Regions from separate parts of the Arthrobacter sp. TmT3-37 genome, predicted to be linked through region 1. Evidence: riboswitches for the same ligand, from Rfam matches in the RefSeq annotation. Region 1 holds a riboswitch; the other holds the start of a gene.
The links. A riboswitch is a leader RNA that binds a small molecule or an ion and turns the genes downstream of it on or off. The one in region 1 is predicted to bind S-adenosylmethionine.

Region 1 (4,214 bases):
GTAGCTGCCGTACTGCACGATGAACGGCTGGTCGAGGAGGTAGTCGCTGCGGACCTGGGCGAGGGTCTCGGCCGTGGGCCGCGCGTCCGGACCGCCGAGGATCAGCAGAGCGGTGTCGCCCGGGATCAGGTAGACCGCGAGGAAGGTCAGCGTTGCCGCGCCCCAGAGCACGCCGATGCCGACCAGCAGGCGGGTGAGGATGCGTCGGAGGATCGGCACCTACTCCGCCTTCCACGCGTAGGTCAGGACGGGCACGGGGTGGGACGTGTCGACGGCGACATCATGGACCGTCTTGGCGTACGCGAACTGGCTCGGATTCTCGTAGAGGGGCACGCCGGGCACGATCTCGAGCAGCCGGTGCTGCGCCTTCGAGTACGCTTCCTCAGCCTCGGGTCCGTCGTCGGACCCGCGGGCCGTCAGGAGCAGTTCGTCCAGGGCCGGATCGTCGACGTAGGACGAGTTCTGGCCGATCCGTTCGCCGGTGATCTCCGAGGAGTGGTACCGGATGAACAGGACGTCGGTGGTGTTGGTGTGCCACACGCCGGCCAGCGCGTCGTAGTCACCGGCGTAGCGCAATTCGCTGAGCTGCGCCTGCGGCAGCTGGATGATCTGGAGGTCGAAGCCGACCTTACGGGCCTCGCCCTGCAGTTGGACCAGCAGGGGACTCGGCGTCGAGCTCTCCACCGTCGGTACCTCGACGACCAGCCGTCGGCCGTCCTTCGTGCGGAAGCCCTCGCCGTCGCGCTCGGACCAGCCGGCGTCGTCGAGCAGCTGGTTCGCGCGCTCGGGATCGTGGGTGAGCGTCCCCTCGACGGTCGGGTCGTAGTACTTGCTCTCCTTCGAGAGGAACCCGTCGATCGGCGTGTAGGTGCCGAAGCCCAGGCTCTCGGTGACCGCAGCGGTGTCCACGGCGGCGGCGAAGGCCTGGCGGACGGCGAGGTCGTCGAACGGTGCACGGCTGAGGTTGAAGCTCAGCACGTAGGGGCTGCCGGTGCGGGGGAGGTTCTCGTAGGTGAAGTTCGGGTCGGCCTGGACAGCCGCCGCGTTCTGGGGCGCGAGGTTCTCGGTCAGGTCGTACTGCCCGGAGACGAGGGACTGGTGCCGGATCACCGGCTCGCCGACGAGGGTCACCTCGACGCCGTCGAGATATGCCTCGCCGTCACCCTCGAGCCACTCCGGCGCCCAGTCGTAGCCCTCGCGCTTGGTGTAGGTGATGCTCTGGCCCGGCTGGTAGTCCGCGACGGTGAAGGGGCCGGTCCCGATCGGCTGCTGGCACAGGGTCTCGGGAGCCTCCGCGATGGCCTTGCCCGAGTTCATCCCGAGCCAGGACTGCGTGAGGGTGTAGAGGAACGGGGTGTAGGGGTATTCGAGGTGGGCCTCGAAGGTGTACTCGTCCAGGACCGTGCCGTCCACGTAGGGGGCGATGTACGCGGCGGCGAGCGGTGACTTCGTCGCGGGGTCCCGCATGTGCTCGAAGTTCTGGCCGAGGACCTCCGCGTTCCACGGCGAGCCGTCGCTGAAGGTGACGCCCTCCTTGAGGTGGAAGGTGTAGGTCCTGCCGTCCTCCGAGATGTCCCATGATTCCGCGAGGTAGGGCGCGATGTCCCCGTTCTCGTCCAGCGTCACCACGTTGTCGTAGATCAGGCGTCCCAGGAACTGCTGCTGGGTCGCCGAGATGCCGTGGCCGTCGAGGCACCCCGGTTCGGCCGAGATCGACACGTCCAGGACCCCTCCGGACACGGGCTCACCGGCCGTCTCCGAGGTGGAGGCCGCCGGTCCGGCGCAGCCACTGACAAGGGCCACCAGGGCGATGGCCGATAACGTGGTGAGCCGGCGGACCGGCCGGTGATTCCGGGCAGGGGGAATTACGGATGCATTCATGGAGAATTCCTCTGAGGGGTCCGGTGCCGCGCACGGCGGAATTCACCGGAAAAGGGGAGAAAGGAGCAACAGGATGCGCTGGACGCGCAGGGCCTGCTAGGGGAGGGGGAGGGCGTTACAGCTCACGGGAGTGCCTTTCGGTGTGCTCTTGCCCGCGCCGGACGGGCACTCACGTGCCATGGCGAAGGCCGCTTCGTCATCCGAACCACCCAGGAACATGGGGTTGGTGTGCGGTCCAGTCGGAGCTTTCCGACCGCATCTCTTGAAGCTGAATTCAATATAGGCAGGGAGACGGGCGGTCCTGCGAATAAGAAGAAATATGACCGGGACGTGCGATACCCGCGCATTGTCCCGTCGAATACCTGGCGGACAGGGGATACGACAGCAGGGGAGCCGGTGCCGCACCTGATTCCGGCATCAGCCGATGACGACGGCCCCGTCGTCGTCGATCCGCCAGCCGGGGTTGAAGGCGATCTCCCAGACGACGTCGTTCGGATCCCGGACCAGGGCGTGGAAGATGCCCCCGAAGGAGCCGTCGCGGGGCTCCTTGAGGATGGTCCCGCCGGCGTCCGCCATCCTGGCCACCAGCCGGCGGACCTCGTCGGGGCTGCCGACATTGTGCGACAGCGTCATCCCGGACGGTCCGGGCGCCGCATCGAGCCCGACGTCCTGCGCGAACTTGTCGGATCGGAACAGCCCCAGGAGCAGACCGGGCGCCACCTGGTAGAAGATGATCTCCTCCGGGACGTCGAGCGCAGGGGACCAGCCCAATCCGCTGTAGAACGATCGCGCGGCGTCGAGGTCGCGGGTGGCGACCGTGACGAAGTGCAGTTGCTGGTCCATGGCGCGAGCATAGTCGGCACGGCCGGTGCCCTGGGCTTTTTCGGACAGGACCGGGGGGTGCGGAGACCCTTGACGCCGCGGCAGGCCTGAGACCGCGACGGTTCTCGGCGGGGAAGCCCACGTCACCCCGGGTGCTCAGGTCACCGCCGACGCGACGTGCCGGCGTCGATCACCGCCCGTGACACGACCACCGATGTCACGACCACGGGGTGAGGGCACGTTCCTGCTGCTCGCCGTCGATGACGAGATCGAGCCGCTCGTCGAGGAACGCGACGTAGTCCTGCACCTCGGCCGCGTCACTCAGGGGGTGTTCGTACTGCCACGCGATGTCATCCACCCTCTTGTCTCCCACCAGGGCGGAGTACCAGGTCGCGTAGCCCTTGTACGAGCACATGGACCGTGTCGAGCTGGGCTCGAGCGGCGCCACGACGTCCTCGACCGGAAGGTAGTACCGGGCGGGCAGGGTCGTCTCGAACAGCATCCGCGCCCGGGTGGTGTCGGCGAGGATGTGTCCGTCGAGCATAAGCTGCACGTGTCGGGAGGTGCCTCGGACGTCGATGCGGCCGTACGGGTCGTGCGGATGGCTGATGATCTCGTCGTCCTCCTCGAACCAGCTGTCGAAGTCGGCGAATGCGAGGATCACGTAGTCGTCGAGGCCGGGGTCGCGTGCGCGGAATCCGGACGCGACGGCCTCCGTTCCAGCGACGCGTATCCCGACTGGCTCGCCCGCGGTCGTGCGCACGTCGAAGGGGATACGCGGGTCCAACACGGGAATCGTCGACAGGTCGGGCAGCATGAATCCGACCGGACCGTTCTCGGGTGGCGGTGGGGTGCGGGGCGAGATCTCGGCGCGGATGTCCTGGTACGGGACGGCGTACCCGGGCACGACCCTGCGCGGCTCCCACACGAGCATCGCGTGCGTCGTGTCCACGACGGTCTGTCCGCCGAGCGTGGCGCGGACGCGCTTCGCGGTCGGCTCGTATCTCAGCTTCTGGAGCAGTTGCCCCATCACGTCCCGCATGAGCACGCCGGTCGCATCGGTGTCGTGGTTGGCCGGGGGTACGGGAGGGCTCGACATGCACTCACGGTAGACCTGCGTCGCCGCTGCGGATAGAGGCCGATGGCGGCGTCCGCAGCAGGCGCACCGGGACGAGCACGGCGGATCGGGTGAGCGTCGGACAGGCTGCCCGTACCCGACAGCGACTAGTGGGTGGTGTGCGGGCGGCGCCCGCGCACATGGGCGGGCGTCAGCGCGAAGAACAGGTCGCGCAGGCCGGACGCCCACGGCTCCTCGGCTGTTGTACCCCACAACCTGGTGAGGAGTTCAGGATCTTCGACGCGGGCCGCCGGACCGTTCACCAGGACGGTCCAACCGCTCTGCGTGGTCCTGTCCGTGGAATCGGTCTGGACTGCAGCGTGCTCAAGATGGCTGGTGGCGATGATGCCGTCGGCCCTGGTCCTGACGTACACGCGCTCATCGAGCACGAAGT
Region 2 (4,214 bases), on a different contig from region 1:
TCACCGGCGGGATCGACCTCTCGGTCGGATCCGTCGTCGCGCTCTCCATGATGATCGCCGCAGCACTCCTGCAGGCCGGGTGGAACCCGATAGCCGTCATCGCCCTCGTGATCCTGACGGGTGCGACCTTCGGGCTTCTCATGGGGCTGGTCATCCAGGTCTTCGAGATCCAGCCCTTCATCGTCACCCTCGCCGGGCTGTTCCTGGCACGGGGCCTCTGCTACATGATCAGCGTCGACTCGATCACCGTGACCGACCCCTTCTTCACCGCGATGGCCCAGGCGAGGATCCCGCTGGCCGACAGGCTCTTCATCTCCCCCGGCGTCGTGATCGCACTGGTGGTCGTCGCCGTCGCCTTCTACGTCCTGCACCAGACCCGCTTCGGCCGGACGGTGTACGCGATCGGCGGCGGCGAATCCTCGGCGCTGCTCATGGGACTCGCCGTCCCCCGGACCAAGGTCCTCGTCTACGGGATCAGCGGGCTGTGCTCGGCGGTGGCCGGGATCCTCTTCTCGTTCTACAGCCTTTCCGGGTACAGCCTGGCGGGCACGGGCCTGGAACTGGACGCGATCGCCGCGGTGGTCGTGGGCGGCACGCTGCTCACCGGAGGATACGGCTACGTCCTCGGCTCCCTCGCCGGGGTGCTCATCCTCGGCATCGTCCAGACCTTCATCTCCTACGAGGGGACGCTGAGTTCCTGGTGGACGCGCATCGTGATCGGCGCGCTTCTCCTCGCCTTCATCCTGCTGCAGAAACTCTTCACGCGGAAGGCCAGACTCACCTGACGGCCCCGCCGCACCGGTCCGCCCCGCTCCCGCGACCCAGCCGATACGCTGGAGCGCATGACTGTTCTCGTGTTCCTCGACCCGGCCCACGACGACGGCAGGGTCGTCGACGCGTCCCAGCCGCAGCTCCTGGCCACCGATCTGGGCGCCACCCGCGGTGACGGCATCTTCGAATCGCTCCTCGCCGTCGGAGGATCCCCCCGCAAGGAGCAGGCGCACCTCGCGAGACTCGCGTCGTCGGCCGCGGCCCTCGACCTGTCGGTGCCCGACGCCGAGGCCTGGAGCCGTGCCATCCGCACCGGCCTGCGGGAGTTCTCGGCAGCGGAACCGGGTGAGGACCATGCCGTCGTGAAGCTCGTCGCCACCCGCGGCGTCGAGGGTGCCGGCCGGGCCACGGCCTGGGTCTCGGTGGCACCCGTTCCGGCGTCGACCCTGGCGCAGCGGGAGGCAGGCCTGAAGGTGCTGTTCCTCGAGCGCGGCTACGACAGCACGGTGGCGCAGCGTGCTCCCTGGCTGCTGATGGGGGCGAAGACGCTCTCCTACGCCGTCAACATGGCCGCCATCCGCCATGCGAAGGCGCACGGCGCCGACGACGTCATCTTCATCTCCTCGGACGGGAAGGTCCTCGAGGGCCCCACCTCCACCGTGCTCCTCGCGTACGACCGCGACGGTCGGAAGACGCTCCTCACGCCGCAGCTCGAGAGCGGCATCCTGGCGGGCACCTCCCAGAGCGCACTGTTCGCCGCAGCCCGGGAACAGGGGTGGGAGCTCGGCTACGGACCGCTGGAACCGCACCACCTCCTCGACGCCGACGCCGTGTGGCTGATCTCGAGCATCCGGCTCCTCGCGCCGGTCCTCTCGCTGGACGGCACGGAGCTCCGGACCTCCGCCGCCCTGACCGCAGAACTCACCGGACTGGTGGATCGTTTCGTGTAATCTCCACCACAAAAGGGCCCCTCCGGGGCCCTTTGCTACGTCAAACACCACTTTCCCGGCATCCGCGTTTTGACCCGACGCTTCGTGCTGCCCTACCGTTTTCCTGAAATCAAGAGTTCCAGCCATCGGCCCTGGCCGGCTGGACAGCAACCCTCTCCCGTAGTGGGGTGCTCCAGGTGAAGATTCGGCCGCCGGGCCAAGTCCCCCGGTTGGCAAGTACGGCGTCGTGCGGCCTGTCCCGAGGTAGACGGAGGACACCACCGCCACAGCGCGCACAGCCCAGAACAGCGAGCGTGTCACCCAGCAGCCAGCAGCCTCCCCCTGCCGCCATCCGGCATCCCCGAACACCCAGCGCCCGCACCCGGGCCGGCATCGAAATGAAGGACACCATGAACATCTCCCGCAAGGTCCTCGCTGCACTCACCGTGCCGCTCCTCGCCCTGACCGTCTCCTGCGGCAGTGACAGCGGAAGCACGCCCACCGAATCCGCCGACGCCCTGGCCGGCAGCGACCAGCAGTCGCTCGACCAGTACACCACCGAGGACACCACGCCGATCGACGAGATCGACACGTCCGGGCTCGGCCTCATCACCGACGGCACCCTGCGCGTCGGCACGCTCTCGGACGCCCCGCCGAACATCTTCCTCGAGGACGGTGTCTTCACCGGCTACGACAACGAACTGCTGCGCGCCATCGGCGAGAAGCTCGACCTCGAGGTCGAGTTCGCCTCCACCGACTTCTCCGCCCTCCTCGCGCAGGTCCAGAACAAGCAGTTCGACGTCGGGTCCTCCTCGATCTCGACGACGGCGGCCCGCCGCGAGAACGTCGGCTTCACCAACGGCTACGACTTCGGCTACATGGCCGTCGTCACGAAGAACGGCTCCTCGGTGAGCGGCTTCGACTCCCTCTCGGAGAGCACCCGCATCGGCGTGGTCCAGGGCACCGTCCAGGACGACTACGTCTCCAATACCCTCGGCCTCGAGCCCGTGCGCTTCCCGGACTACAACACGGTGTACGCCAACGTGAAGAACGGGCAGGTGGACGCCTGGGTCGCCCCGTCGCAGCAGGCCACCGGCCAGGTGAAGGAGGGCGACGACACCACGATCGCCGAGACCATCATCAACACGGAGAACTTCACGGCGTACGCGGTCAACAGCGACAACCAGCCCCTCATCGACGCCCTCAACGCGGGCCTCGACGCGGTGATCGCCGACGGCACCTGGTCCGAGCTCACCAAGGAGTGGTACCCGGACCGCGAGATGCCCACCGACTGGAAGCCCGGCAGCAAAGCCGTGGACGTAAAGTAGCCGGCCCTGCATGGATGCCCTCGAACAGCTCGGCAAGACGTTCTTCGACTGGGAGGCGATGGCCGCGGTCCTGCCGGACCTCCTGACCGTCGGACTGCCCAACACCCTCCTGCTCGCCCTGGCCTCGGGGATCATCGGGACGATCGTCGGCATGCTCCTCGCGATCATGGGGATCTCCCGCAACCGGGTGCTCCGGTGGATCGCACGCATCTACACGGACATCTTCCGCGGCCTCCCCGCCGTCGTGATCATCCTGCTCATCGGACTGGGCCTCGGTCCCATCCTCCGGCAGGTCACGGGCAGCACCAGCCCCTACCCGCTGGGCATCCTCGCCCTGTCGCTGATCGCCTCGGCCTACATCGGGGAGATCTTCCGCTCCGGCATCCAGAGCGTGGAGAAGGGTCAGCTGGAGGCCTCGCGTGCGCTGGGCTTCAGCTACGGCGCATCCATGCAGCTCGTGGTGGTGCCCCAGGGCGTGCGGCGCGTGCTGCCCGCCCTGGTCAACCAGTTCATCTCGCTCATCAAGGAGTCGTCGCTCATCTACTTCATCGGCCTCGTCGCCAGTGAACGCGAGCTCTTCCGGGTGGGCAACGACGCCGCGAGCAACACCGGCAACCTCTCGCCCCTGATCGCGGCCGGCGTGCTCTACCTCTGCCTGACCATCCCGCTGACGCACCTGGTCAACTTCATCGACACCAGGCTCCGCGTGGGCAGGAAGCAGAAACCGGAACCGGACGAACTGGCCGCGGTGATTCCGACGAGCGGAGGAGCGAAGGCATGAAGACCATCGAATCGGGAACACTGACGGGCAAGGGCCTGCACCTGTCCTTCGGCTCCAACCACGTGCTGCGCGGGATCGACCTGCACGTGGAACGGGGGACGACGGCGTCGGTCATCGGGCCGTCCGGCTCCGGGAAGTCCACCCTGCTGCGTGTCCTCAACCGGCTGATCGAACCCGACCAGGGCGATATCCTGCTCGACGGCCGCTCCGTCCTCAAGGACAACCCGGACGAGCTGCGCCGCCGCATCGGCATGGTGTTCCAGCAGTTCAACCTCTTCCCGCACAAGACCGTGCTGGACAACGTGTCCCTGGCGCTGCGCAAGCTCCGGAAGATGTCCGCCGGCGAGGCACGGGAGAAGGCCCTCGCCCAGCTCGACCTGGTGGGCCTCAAGCACAAGGCCGACG

Region 2: linked by a shared signal. The riboswitch ahead of ACX80U_RS07975 (ABC transporter substrate-binding protein) and the one ahead of ACX80U_RS10275 (ABC transporter substrate-binding protein) in region 1 are both predicted to bind S-adenosylmethionine.

The regions. Positions count from the first base shown of each region.
Region 1 is NZ_JBTNDU010000006.1:132,297-136,510, reverse strand. Features, by position in the region: gene ACX80U_RS10280 (ABC transporter permease) at 1-219, opposite strand, end outside; gene ACX80U_RS10275 (ABC transporter substrate-binding protein) at 220-1,881, opposite strand; SAM riboswitch class IV at 2,021-2,149, opposite strand; gene ACX80U_RS10270 (VOC family protein) at 2,299-2,724, opposite strand; gene ACX80U_RS10265 (DUF427 domain-containing protein) at 2,921-3,802, opposite strand; gene ACX80U_RS10260 (pyridoxamine 5'-phosphate oxidase family protein) at 3,928-4,214, opposite strand, start outside.
Region 2 is NZ_JBTNDU010000004.1:191,339-195,552, reverse strand. Features, by position in the region: gene yjfF (galactofuranose ABC transporter, permease protein YjfF) at 1-785, shown strand, start outside; gene ACX80U_RS07980 (aminodeoxychorismate lyase) at 843-1,721, shown strand; SAM riboswitch class IV at 1,829-1,946, shown strand; gene ACX80U_RS07975 (ABC transporter substrate-binding protein) at 2,111-3,028, shown strand; gene ACX80U_RS07970 (amino acid ABC transporter permease) at 3,039-3,809, shown strand; gene ACX80U_RS07965 (amino acid ABC transporter ATP-binding protein) at 3,806-4,214, shown strand, end outside.